Regions from separate parts of the Janthinobacterium sp. GW823-FHT03B06 genome, predicted to be linked through region 2. Evidence: predicted binding sites of a transcription regulator. Region 2 holds the regulator's gene; the other holds the start of a gene.
The links. Region 2 encodes LexA, which represses DNA repair genes until DNA is damaged. Its sites were predicted from a motif close to ACTGTATNNNNATACAGT; they were not measured.
Positions count from the first base shown of each region.

Region 1: a site for LexA is predicted at 2,429-2,446, ahead of imuA (translesion DNA synthesis-associated protein ImuA). Genes of this name have one in related genera too.

Region 1 is NZ_JBXAJE010000002.1:778,548-782,840, forward strand. Features, by position in the region: gene AC1RBA_RS09505 (glutathione binding-like protein) at 1-199, opposite strand, end outside; gene AC1RBA_RS09510 (Y-family DNA polymerase) at 281-1,768, opposite strand; gene imuA (translesion DNA synthesis-associated protein ImuA) at 1,698-2,408, opposite strand; gene AC1RBA_RS09520 (putative Na+/H+ antiporter) at 2,615-3,880, shown strand; gene AC1RBA_RS09525 (GNAT family N-acetyltransferase) at 3,932-4,293, opposite strand, start outside.
Region 2 is NZ_JBXAJE010000002.1:596,350-600,642, forward strand. Features, by position in the region: gene AC1RBA_RS08625 (replicative DNA helicase) at 1-577, opposite strand, end outside; gene rplI (50S ribosomal protein L9) at 713-1,168, opposite strand; gene rpsR (30S ribosomal protein S18) at 1,196-1,486, opposite strand; gene priB (primosomal replication protein N) at 1,512-1,811, opposite strand; gene rpsF (30S ribosomal protein S6) at 1,832-2,221, opposite strand; gene lexA (transcriptional repressor LexA) at 2,497-3,132, shown strand; partial or broken gene AC1RBA_RS08655 (transcriptional repressor LexA) at 3,212-3,289, shown strand; gene AC1RBA_RS08660 (cystathionine gamma-synthase family protein) at 3,355-4,293, opposite strand, start outside.

The DNA.
Region 1 (4,293 bases), 180 kb from region 2:
GATTGAGGGACAGGAAGGCGGGCGACAGCTGGTCGTTTTGCTCGAAGCTGACCAGGTGCGGCTCGTACGCCAGGCTCAGCTCTTCCAACAGGATCGAGACCTTGATGCCGTTCGGCGTGGGCAGCGAGTACAGCTGCAGGCGCTCGGGGTGCCGGGCAGGCCATTTTTGGGTGATGGGGAAGTCGGAAAGCGGTACCATGGATATCCTTCATTTCAATTAAAGACGCGACGCAAGAAAGCAAGTATAGCCAAGCATGGCCGTTTCAGCAGGACAGCCCTTTCATCCAAACAAGCCATGCAAAAACCAGCGCGGCGCGGCGTCTTCTCCGCTGCCGGCGATGCGTTCGCGGTAGACCCAGTAGTGGGCGTGGTCGAGGCCTTCCGCAATGAAATAATCGCGCGCCTGCGACTGGCCCCACCAGCCCGCTTCGATGCGCTCGGCAACGGACACCATTTTCAAGGGCGAGCCATAGAAGGGCCGGTGCTCGCGCATCAACAGGGCAATGGGCTGGGCCAGCAGCCAGCCGGGACGGGGCATGCCGGACAAGCCGGGCGGCAAGTCGGGTGGCGCGTTCTTGCCACTGCCCCTGGCCGGCAGCGGCAGCCACTGGTTGGCCGCCTCGGGGCGGTAATCGGCGCGCGGTGCGGCCTGCAAGACATTGTCTGTGCCCAAGCGCGCCACCAGCAATTCCAGCAGGCGCTGACGCTCCTGCGGCGTGCCGCCCGGCTCGGGGAACAGGCTCTCGCTGGGCGGCGCCATCGCTTGCACCTGCAGCGCTTCCAGGCTCAAGCCGATCACGGGCGCCTCCAGCGCCAGCTGCGCCAGGCGTTCCTTGAGCAAACGCACCAAGTGCTCGTCGCGCCAGACGGCTTCGCCCAGCGCCAGATCGATGACGGTGGGCGGGCGCGCCACCCTGCCCCGCTCGTGCGCCAGCAGCAGCTGTATGCGCTCGACGGCAAATTGCCGCGCGCACAGCCAGCCCGTCATTTGCTGCAGCAGGCGGCGCGCGCCGAACAGCAGCGCGTCGGCGTGCTCCACGCGGTCGAACAGTTCCAGGCTGGCGCGGAACGTGGGCGGCGCCTCGAGCCAGACGAACAGTTCCGTGCTGTGGCCATGCGCGTCGTCGAGCATGTCCAGCAAGGCCCCGCCGCAGCGGCGCTGCAAGCCGGGCCGGGGCAAGTGGCGCAACTGCCCCAGGGTGCGGCAGCCGATGCCCTCGAACCAGTCGAGCCAGGGGCGCGCGGGCGGCAGCAAGGCGCACGGCAGGCCATCGAGGCGGCGCACCAAGCTGGCCATGCTCAAGGTCCGGCCCCGGCGCGTACCGGCGCGCGCCAGCAGCCAGGCACCGCGTGCCGTGGGGGCGCACGACAGCTGGGCCGTGTAGCCGAGCGCGCGCAAGCTGGCCGCGATGTGCCGGCACAGGGCGCGCACGCCGCCGAACAGGCGCAGGCTGGCGCCCGCGTCGACGAGCAGGGTCGCTTCCTCGCCCTGCGCCACCAGCGGCGAATATTGCAGCAGCGCCAGCGCCACCGCCTGCAGGGCCTGCGCTTCCAGCTCGGGCGAGCGCTCGTGCAAACGCGCCTGCGGTGCCAGCATCAGCGCGCCCGCGCGGCGCATGCCCGGCCGGATGCCGGCCGCCAAGGCCAGCGGCGACACGGCCATCACTTGCTCCTGCTCCAGCACCACGCCGAGGCTGTCAGCCGACCAGCGCGGGCAAAACACTTCGAGCGGGAGCCGGGGCAGGCACAGGCCGATCCAGAGTCGCATGGCGCAGCAGTAAAGAAGGAGGTTGCAGGGGCAGGAACAACGGCGCGTCGCGCTGCGGTCCCCGGCGCTTGATGAAGCCGATTTCAATGCCGCCGGCGGCCGGACGCACGGACAGGCGCAGCGGCGCGGGCGACGCATCCTGCGCGCCGTGCAAGGGGCGCAGCATGCAGAACAGGGTGTTGCCCGACTGCGCCGCCAGGTGCAGCCGGCGCAGGCTGTCGGCGCGCACGTGCGATTGCCAGAACAGCAGGGCGCCGCACGTGCCGCTGCGCAAGATGTTCTCGGCCGCCCACAGGGCATCCTTGCTGCCGGTGCTTTTGAGCCACAGCAATTGCGACGGCGCCAGCCCCTGCGCGGCCAGGGCCAGCGCCTGCGGCGGATGGGGCGGCTGCAGCAGCACGATGGGCAAGCCCGGCAGCTGCGCCAGCGCGGGCGCCAGCAGCCGCAATTCGCCGCTGCCCGGCTGCTGCACCAGCAGATCGATGAGGCTGCCGCTGGGCCAGCCGCCGCCGGGCAGCTGCGCCGACAGGGCGGCAAAGCCCGTATCCAGGCAGCGCGCGGCGCCCTGGCCCAGCTGCGACGCACGCCACAGGGACGGGTGCAAGGCTTCCGGCGACGCCATCAATTGGGAATGTTGCATAATTGAATATCAAGATGAATACTGTATGCATATACAGTACTATCCGGACCCGCTTTTGGCAAGGCTTATCTGCGCAGCGCCTGCCCGCAGGCCGCTCCGCCATGTCCGAAAAACCCCGTTTCTGGCATCGATTGCTGTACCATAAGCACTCTCCTTACCGCTCGGCAATGCACCGGGCGGCTTCCTCCGTCCATAAGGAAACGCATTTGACCACCATCCAACTCATCAGCGCCATCGTCTTCGGCCTTGCGCTCATCCACACCTTCGCCGCCAAATCGTTTGAAACATTATCGCGGCGCCACCCCCGCCATGCGGGCTTGCTGCATCTGCTGGGCGAAGTGGAAGTCGTGTTCGGCTTCTGGGCCTTCATCCTGATCATCATCATGGCCTTTGTCTCGGGCAGCGATGCGGCCATCGAGTATGCCGAGTCGCGCCATTACACGGAACCGCTGTTCGTCTTTGTCGTCATGGTCGTGGCCGCCTCGCGCCCCGTGCTCGACGCCGTGCAGCGCCTGTTGAAAGGCGTGGCGCGCGTGATGCCGCTGCGCACGGAACTGGCCCTCGTCTGGCTGGGCCTGGCGCTCGTGCCCCTGACGGGCTCCCTGATCACGGAACCGGCCGCCATGACCCTGGCCGCGCTGATGCTGGCGCCGCAAATCTTCCGTCCGGGCATTCCTGAATGGCTGAAATACGGCGCCTTGGGCGTGCTGTTCGTCAACGTTTCCATCGGCGGCACCCTCACCTCGTATGCGGCACCACCCGTGCTGATGGTGGCCACCACGTGGAACTGGGACAGCGCCTTCATGGCCACCCATTTCGGCTGGAAAGCCGCCATCGCCGTGCTGGTCAACGCCACGGGCGTGAGCATTTTGCTGCGCAAATATCTGCACAGCAATACCTCCGACATCAAGCCGAAAGCCGGCGAAGTGGAAGCGCCGAAAGTACCGCTGGCCGTCAGCCTCGTGCACATGATCGTGCTGGCCGGCGTCGTGACCCTGGCGCATCATCCCGTGCTGTTCATCGGCCTGTTCCTGTTCTTCCTCGGCTTCGTGCAGGCGTATGAACGCTATCAAAGCCCGCTGATCCTGAAGGAAGGCTTATTGGTCGGCTTCTTCCTCGGCGGCCTGGTGGTACTGGGCGGCATGCAGCAATGGTGGCTGCAACCGATCGTCTCGAGTCTGAAGCCGCTGGCCCTGTTCTTCGGCGCCCTGGGCTTGACGGCAATTACCGACAATGCAGCCCTCACCTACCTCGGTTCGCTGATCGTCGGCATGACGGACGAAGCGAAATACATGCTGATGGCCGGCGCCGTGGCCGGCGGCGGCCTGACCGTCATCGCCAATGCGCCGAACCCGGCCGGCGTGGCCCTGCTGCGCCGCGGCTTCAAGGATGAATCGATCGGCGCCGTCGGCCTGCTGGCCGGCGCCCTGCTGCCGACGGCCGTGGCGGGCCTGGCCTTCCTGGCCTTGTAAGCACCCTCGCGGGGCGGCTGCCGGCCGCCCCTGCTCTCCCTCAGTTTCCCCTCAGTTTCCCTCATACACGAGGAAATGCAGCCGGTCATAGAACAGGCTGTAGGCATAGTCGAACGTGCCCACGCTGCGAAAACCCTTGTGCAGATACACTTGCAGCGCTTCGCTCTTTTCCCACACCGTCAGGGTGATGCGCGCGCAGCCCTTGCGGCTGGCCAGGTCGCGGATCTCATGGAACATCTGCCTGAATAAACCCTGGCCCCGGTATTTCTCGTCGATGGCCAGGCTGCTGACGAAACAGTCGTCGGCGCGCGCATGCGCCAGCACGAAGGCGTCATACGCATCGTCGAGCGCCTTCATGTCATCGCGGTAATATGACACGGCGCCGCAAGCCTGGAACTCGTCCATCGTCGCGG
Region 2 (4,293 bases):
TTTCACTCTGGTTGTCGCGGCTGTACAGTTCGTCGATGCGCTCGACCACTTGCGTCAGCAGGGGCTGGATGGCGGTCCAGCCCTGGGCGCCGCGCGCGCCTTCTTCGGCGATGGCGAAAATCTTCGACTCGGCCTCGTCAAGCATCTGCTTGACTTCCTTGCCTTGCGGGCTGAAGGCCGTGCCGGAGATATCGTCGGCGACGGTAATGAGCTTGCGCAGCACGCCGCGGTCGCGCACGATCTCGGCATAGCGCCGGATGTTCGCGGCCGATGGCGTGTTTTGCGCCATGGCGTTCAGGTAAGCGAGTCCGCCCACGTCATCGGCCTTGCCGAGCTGGGTCAGGGTTTCAAAAACAGTAATGACATCGGCTGGCTTGGAAGCGTTAACCATCTTGACGATTTGCTCGAAGATGATGCGATGGTCATAGCGATAGAAATCCTCCGCATGCATGAAGTCGGCGATGCGGTCATAGGCGGCATTGTCGCGCAGCAGACCACCGATAACGGATTGTTCTGCTTCGATCGAATGCGGCGGAATACGGAGGGAATCCAGTTGCGGATCAGAGGGGGCGTTCATGGCGCGAATTATACCCGCTTCGGCGTGCCGGCAAAAATAAAGGGCTGAAAATGAGCGAAAAAAAGGCCACAAAAAAGCCGGGCGAACCCGGCTTTTCATAGTGCGGCAGCGCTTGCGGGCCAGGCCCGCAGACGATTACGCGTTCGCGTCTGGAACGACAGCGATAACAACTTCCACGACCACGTCGGTGTGCAGAGCAACCGAAACGTTGTGCTCGCCAACGATCTTCAGCGGGCCGGTAGGCATGCGGATTTGTGCTTTTTCAACAGCAAAACCTTGCTTGGTCAGCGCTTCAGCGATGTCGAAGTTGGTGACGGAACCGAACAGACGGCCATCGACGCCAGCTTTTTGAGCAACTTGAACGGTCAGGCCGCTCAGTTTTTCGCCCTGGGCTTGCGATGCGGCCAGTTTGGCGGCAGCAGCTTTTTCCAGTTCGGCGCGCTTGACTTCGAATTCAGCCACAGCGGTTGCCGTAGCACGACGTGCCAGGCGTTGCGGGATCAGGAAGTTACGTGCGTAACCGTCTTTGACTTTGACGACTTCGCCGAGGTTACCGACGTTTACAACTTTTTCTAACAGAATGATTTGCATAGTTCTTCTCCAGGAATATCTGACCGATTAAGCGTGGTGCAGATCGGTGTATGGCAGCAGCGCGAGGAAGCGAGCGCGCTTGATTGCGGTGTCGACTTGGCGCTGGTAGTGCGCTTTGGTACCGGTCAGGCGTGCTGGCATGATCTTGCCGTTTTCCTGGACGAAGTCTTTCAGCGTGTCGACGTCTTTGTAGTCGACTTGCTCAACGTGCGCTGCCGTGAAGCGGCAGAACTTCTTACGTTTGAACAAAGGGTTTTGCTGTTTGCGTTTTTCTTTAAGCTTGAGCTTATTTTTGTCGAACTTTTTACCGAATGCCATGTCAGGCTCCTGTATCTAAAATGCGCTAGTCAGAATTGACTGCACTAAAATCAATGATGTGAAACACCAAACTCTTGCTGTTGCGGCTCTTCCTGGCCAGGAAACCCGTGAACTGATACACCCCGCCCAAGCTTGCCTGACTGAACCGGCCTGAAATTTCGCCAGCGGCTAGCGCGGCAACATCAAACTCGGTCAAACGGGCAATCCCTGCTTCCATCTGCTGCGAACTGTGTTGCAATACTGCATTCACAATCGGCAGTCCTGCCGGGGTGTAGCGCAATATTTCGCGCTCGGCAATGATGGCGGTGACTTGTAGCTGGTTCAGCGCACGATCCTGGTCAAGAATTAAGCTGCTGCTGCGGCTGGAGCGGCTGCTGGTGCTTCGGTGCGGTGGCTTTTGGCCGCGTCTTCGCGTTGTACCGATTTCATCATCGGCGAAGGAGCTGTTTCAGCTTTCTTCATTTTAACGGTCAGGTGACGCAACACGGCATCATTGAATTTGAATGCTGTTTCCAACTCGACCAGGGTCTCGTTGTCGCATTCGATGTTCAGGCAGATGTAGTGTGCTTTAGGCAGCTTTTGGATCGAGTAAGCCATTTGACGGCGGCCCCAATCTTCCACGCGGTGAACCGAACCGCCGCGGGTGGTTACGCTGGCTTTGTAGCGTTCGATCATCGCGGGCACTTGCTCGCTTTGGTCCGGATGGACGATAAAGACTATTTCATAATGACGCATGCAAACTCCTTCAGGTCGGATTGATAATCGCCCACCCCGGCGTCAAGACGGGTGTGGGAAGGTCAGCCGAAGATTATAACCGCCTTTTGCAAACGTTTCAATCATTGCTTGCGCCAGTGCCCGAAAAGCCCGCGGACCACCGTGCTTTTCGACCGGGAACAAGTATTTCTTGCGAAATTCGCCGAAAACACGGAAATCCCCTTGCATAGTGAGCGATACTGTACAAAAATACAGACTGTTCATATAGACAGCATTTTAGTATGCACCCACCGCTCATGATCAAGCTGACAGCACGACAAGAACAAATCCTGAACCTGATCAAGGACGCGATTGAAAACACGGGCTTTCCTCCCACCCGTGCCGAAATTGCCAATGAACTGGGTTTCAAATCGGCCAATGCGGCCGAGGAGCATTTGCAGGCCCTGGCCCGCAAGGGCGCGATCGAGATTTCGCCCGGCACCTCGCGCGGCATCCGCCTGATCGGCGCGGCAGCCGAAGCGCCGCCATCGAAAGTGCCGGCGGCGCTGCTGATGTCGCTGCCCCTGATCGGCAGGGTGGCCGCCGGTTCGCCCATCCTTGCCCAGGAAAACCTGGAAGCGAGCTACAACGTGGACCCGGCCCTGTTCTCGGCCAAGCCCGACTTCCTGCTGAAGGTACGCGGCTGGTCCATGCGCGACGCCGGCATCATGGATGGCGATTTACTGGCCGTCAAGAAGGTCGACAGCGCCAAGAATGGCCAGATCGTCGTGGCCCGCATCGGCGATGAAGTCACCGTCAAGCGCTACAAGAAGACGGGTTCCGTCATCGAATTGCTGCCGGAAAACCCAGACTTCAAGGTCATCACCGTGTCGCCGGAAGATGAATTTGCCCTGGAAGGCTTGGCAGTCGGCTTGATGCGCAGCTGGCATTAAGTTGCCTGCCGGGGTCAGACCCGCCGGGTCTGACCCCGGTTTTTAGTTGCGGCCCCTTCTCATGCCTGACACCTAAGTTTCCGTCATCGAACTGCTGCCGAAAGATGAATTCGCCCTGGAAGGCCTGGCTGTGGGACTGATGCGCAGCTGGCATTAAACGACTGCACGAACAAAGGGCCGCAACAGCATGACTGTTGCGGCCCTTTTCATTTGTCCGGCGACTTATACATCGAGTGCCTGGCGGAAATCCTCGAGCAGATCCACCTCATCCTCGATACCGACGGAGACGCGGATCAGCGATTCGGCGATGCCCATGCTGGCGCGGCGCTCGGCGCCCATCTCGTAGAAGATCGTGTGGGCGACGGGAATGACCAGGGTGCGCGTGTCGCCGAGGTTGCTCGCTGGAATGGCCAAATTCAAACGATTGAGGAAATCGAAGCAATCGATGCCATCCTTCAATTCAAAGCTGAACAGCGAACCATAGCTGCGGAACAGGTCGCTCGCCAGCGCGTGCTGCGGGTGCGACGCCAAGCCCGGGTAATGCACGGCCGCCACTCTCGGGTCGGCCTGCAACATGGTGGCCAGCGCCAGTGCGTTCGAGCAAGTGCGGTCCATGCGCAAGGCCATGGTTTCCGCGCCGACGGCGATATGGTGCGCCGCTTCCGGCCCCAGGGACGCGCCGAAGTCGCGCAAGGCCTTGGCGCGGATTTGCGCGATGCCCCACTGCGCGGGCGCCGCCTTCTTGTAGTTCTCGAAAATATTCGGATACTGCGTCCAGTCGAACACGCCCGTGTCCGTCAAGCTGCCGCCCAGCGCATTGCCGTGGCCGCCAATGGATTTCGTCAAGGCGTTGACCACGAGGCCCGCGCCCACGGCTTTCGGGCGGAACAAATACGGCGTCGTCATCGTGTTGTCGACGATGTACAAGATGCCCTTTTCGCGGCACAGGTCACCGATTTTTTTCAGGTCGGCGATCTGCGTGCGCGGATTGGCGATGGTTTCCACGAACAAGATGCGCGTGGCAGGCGTGATGGCGGCCGCCACGTTGGCTACCTCGGTGGCGTCGACGAAGGACACGGCGATGCCCTGCCCCGTCACCGTTTGCCACAGGCTGTTGGTGTTGCCAAACAAAAAGGCCGACGAGACGACATGGTCGCCCGC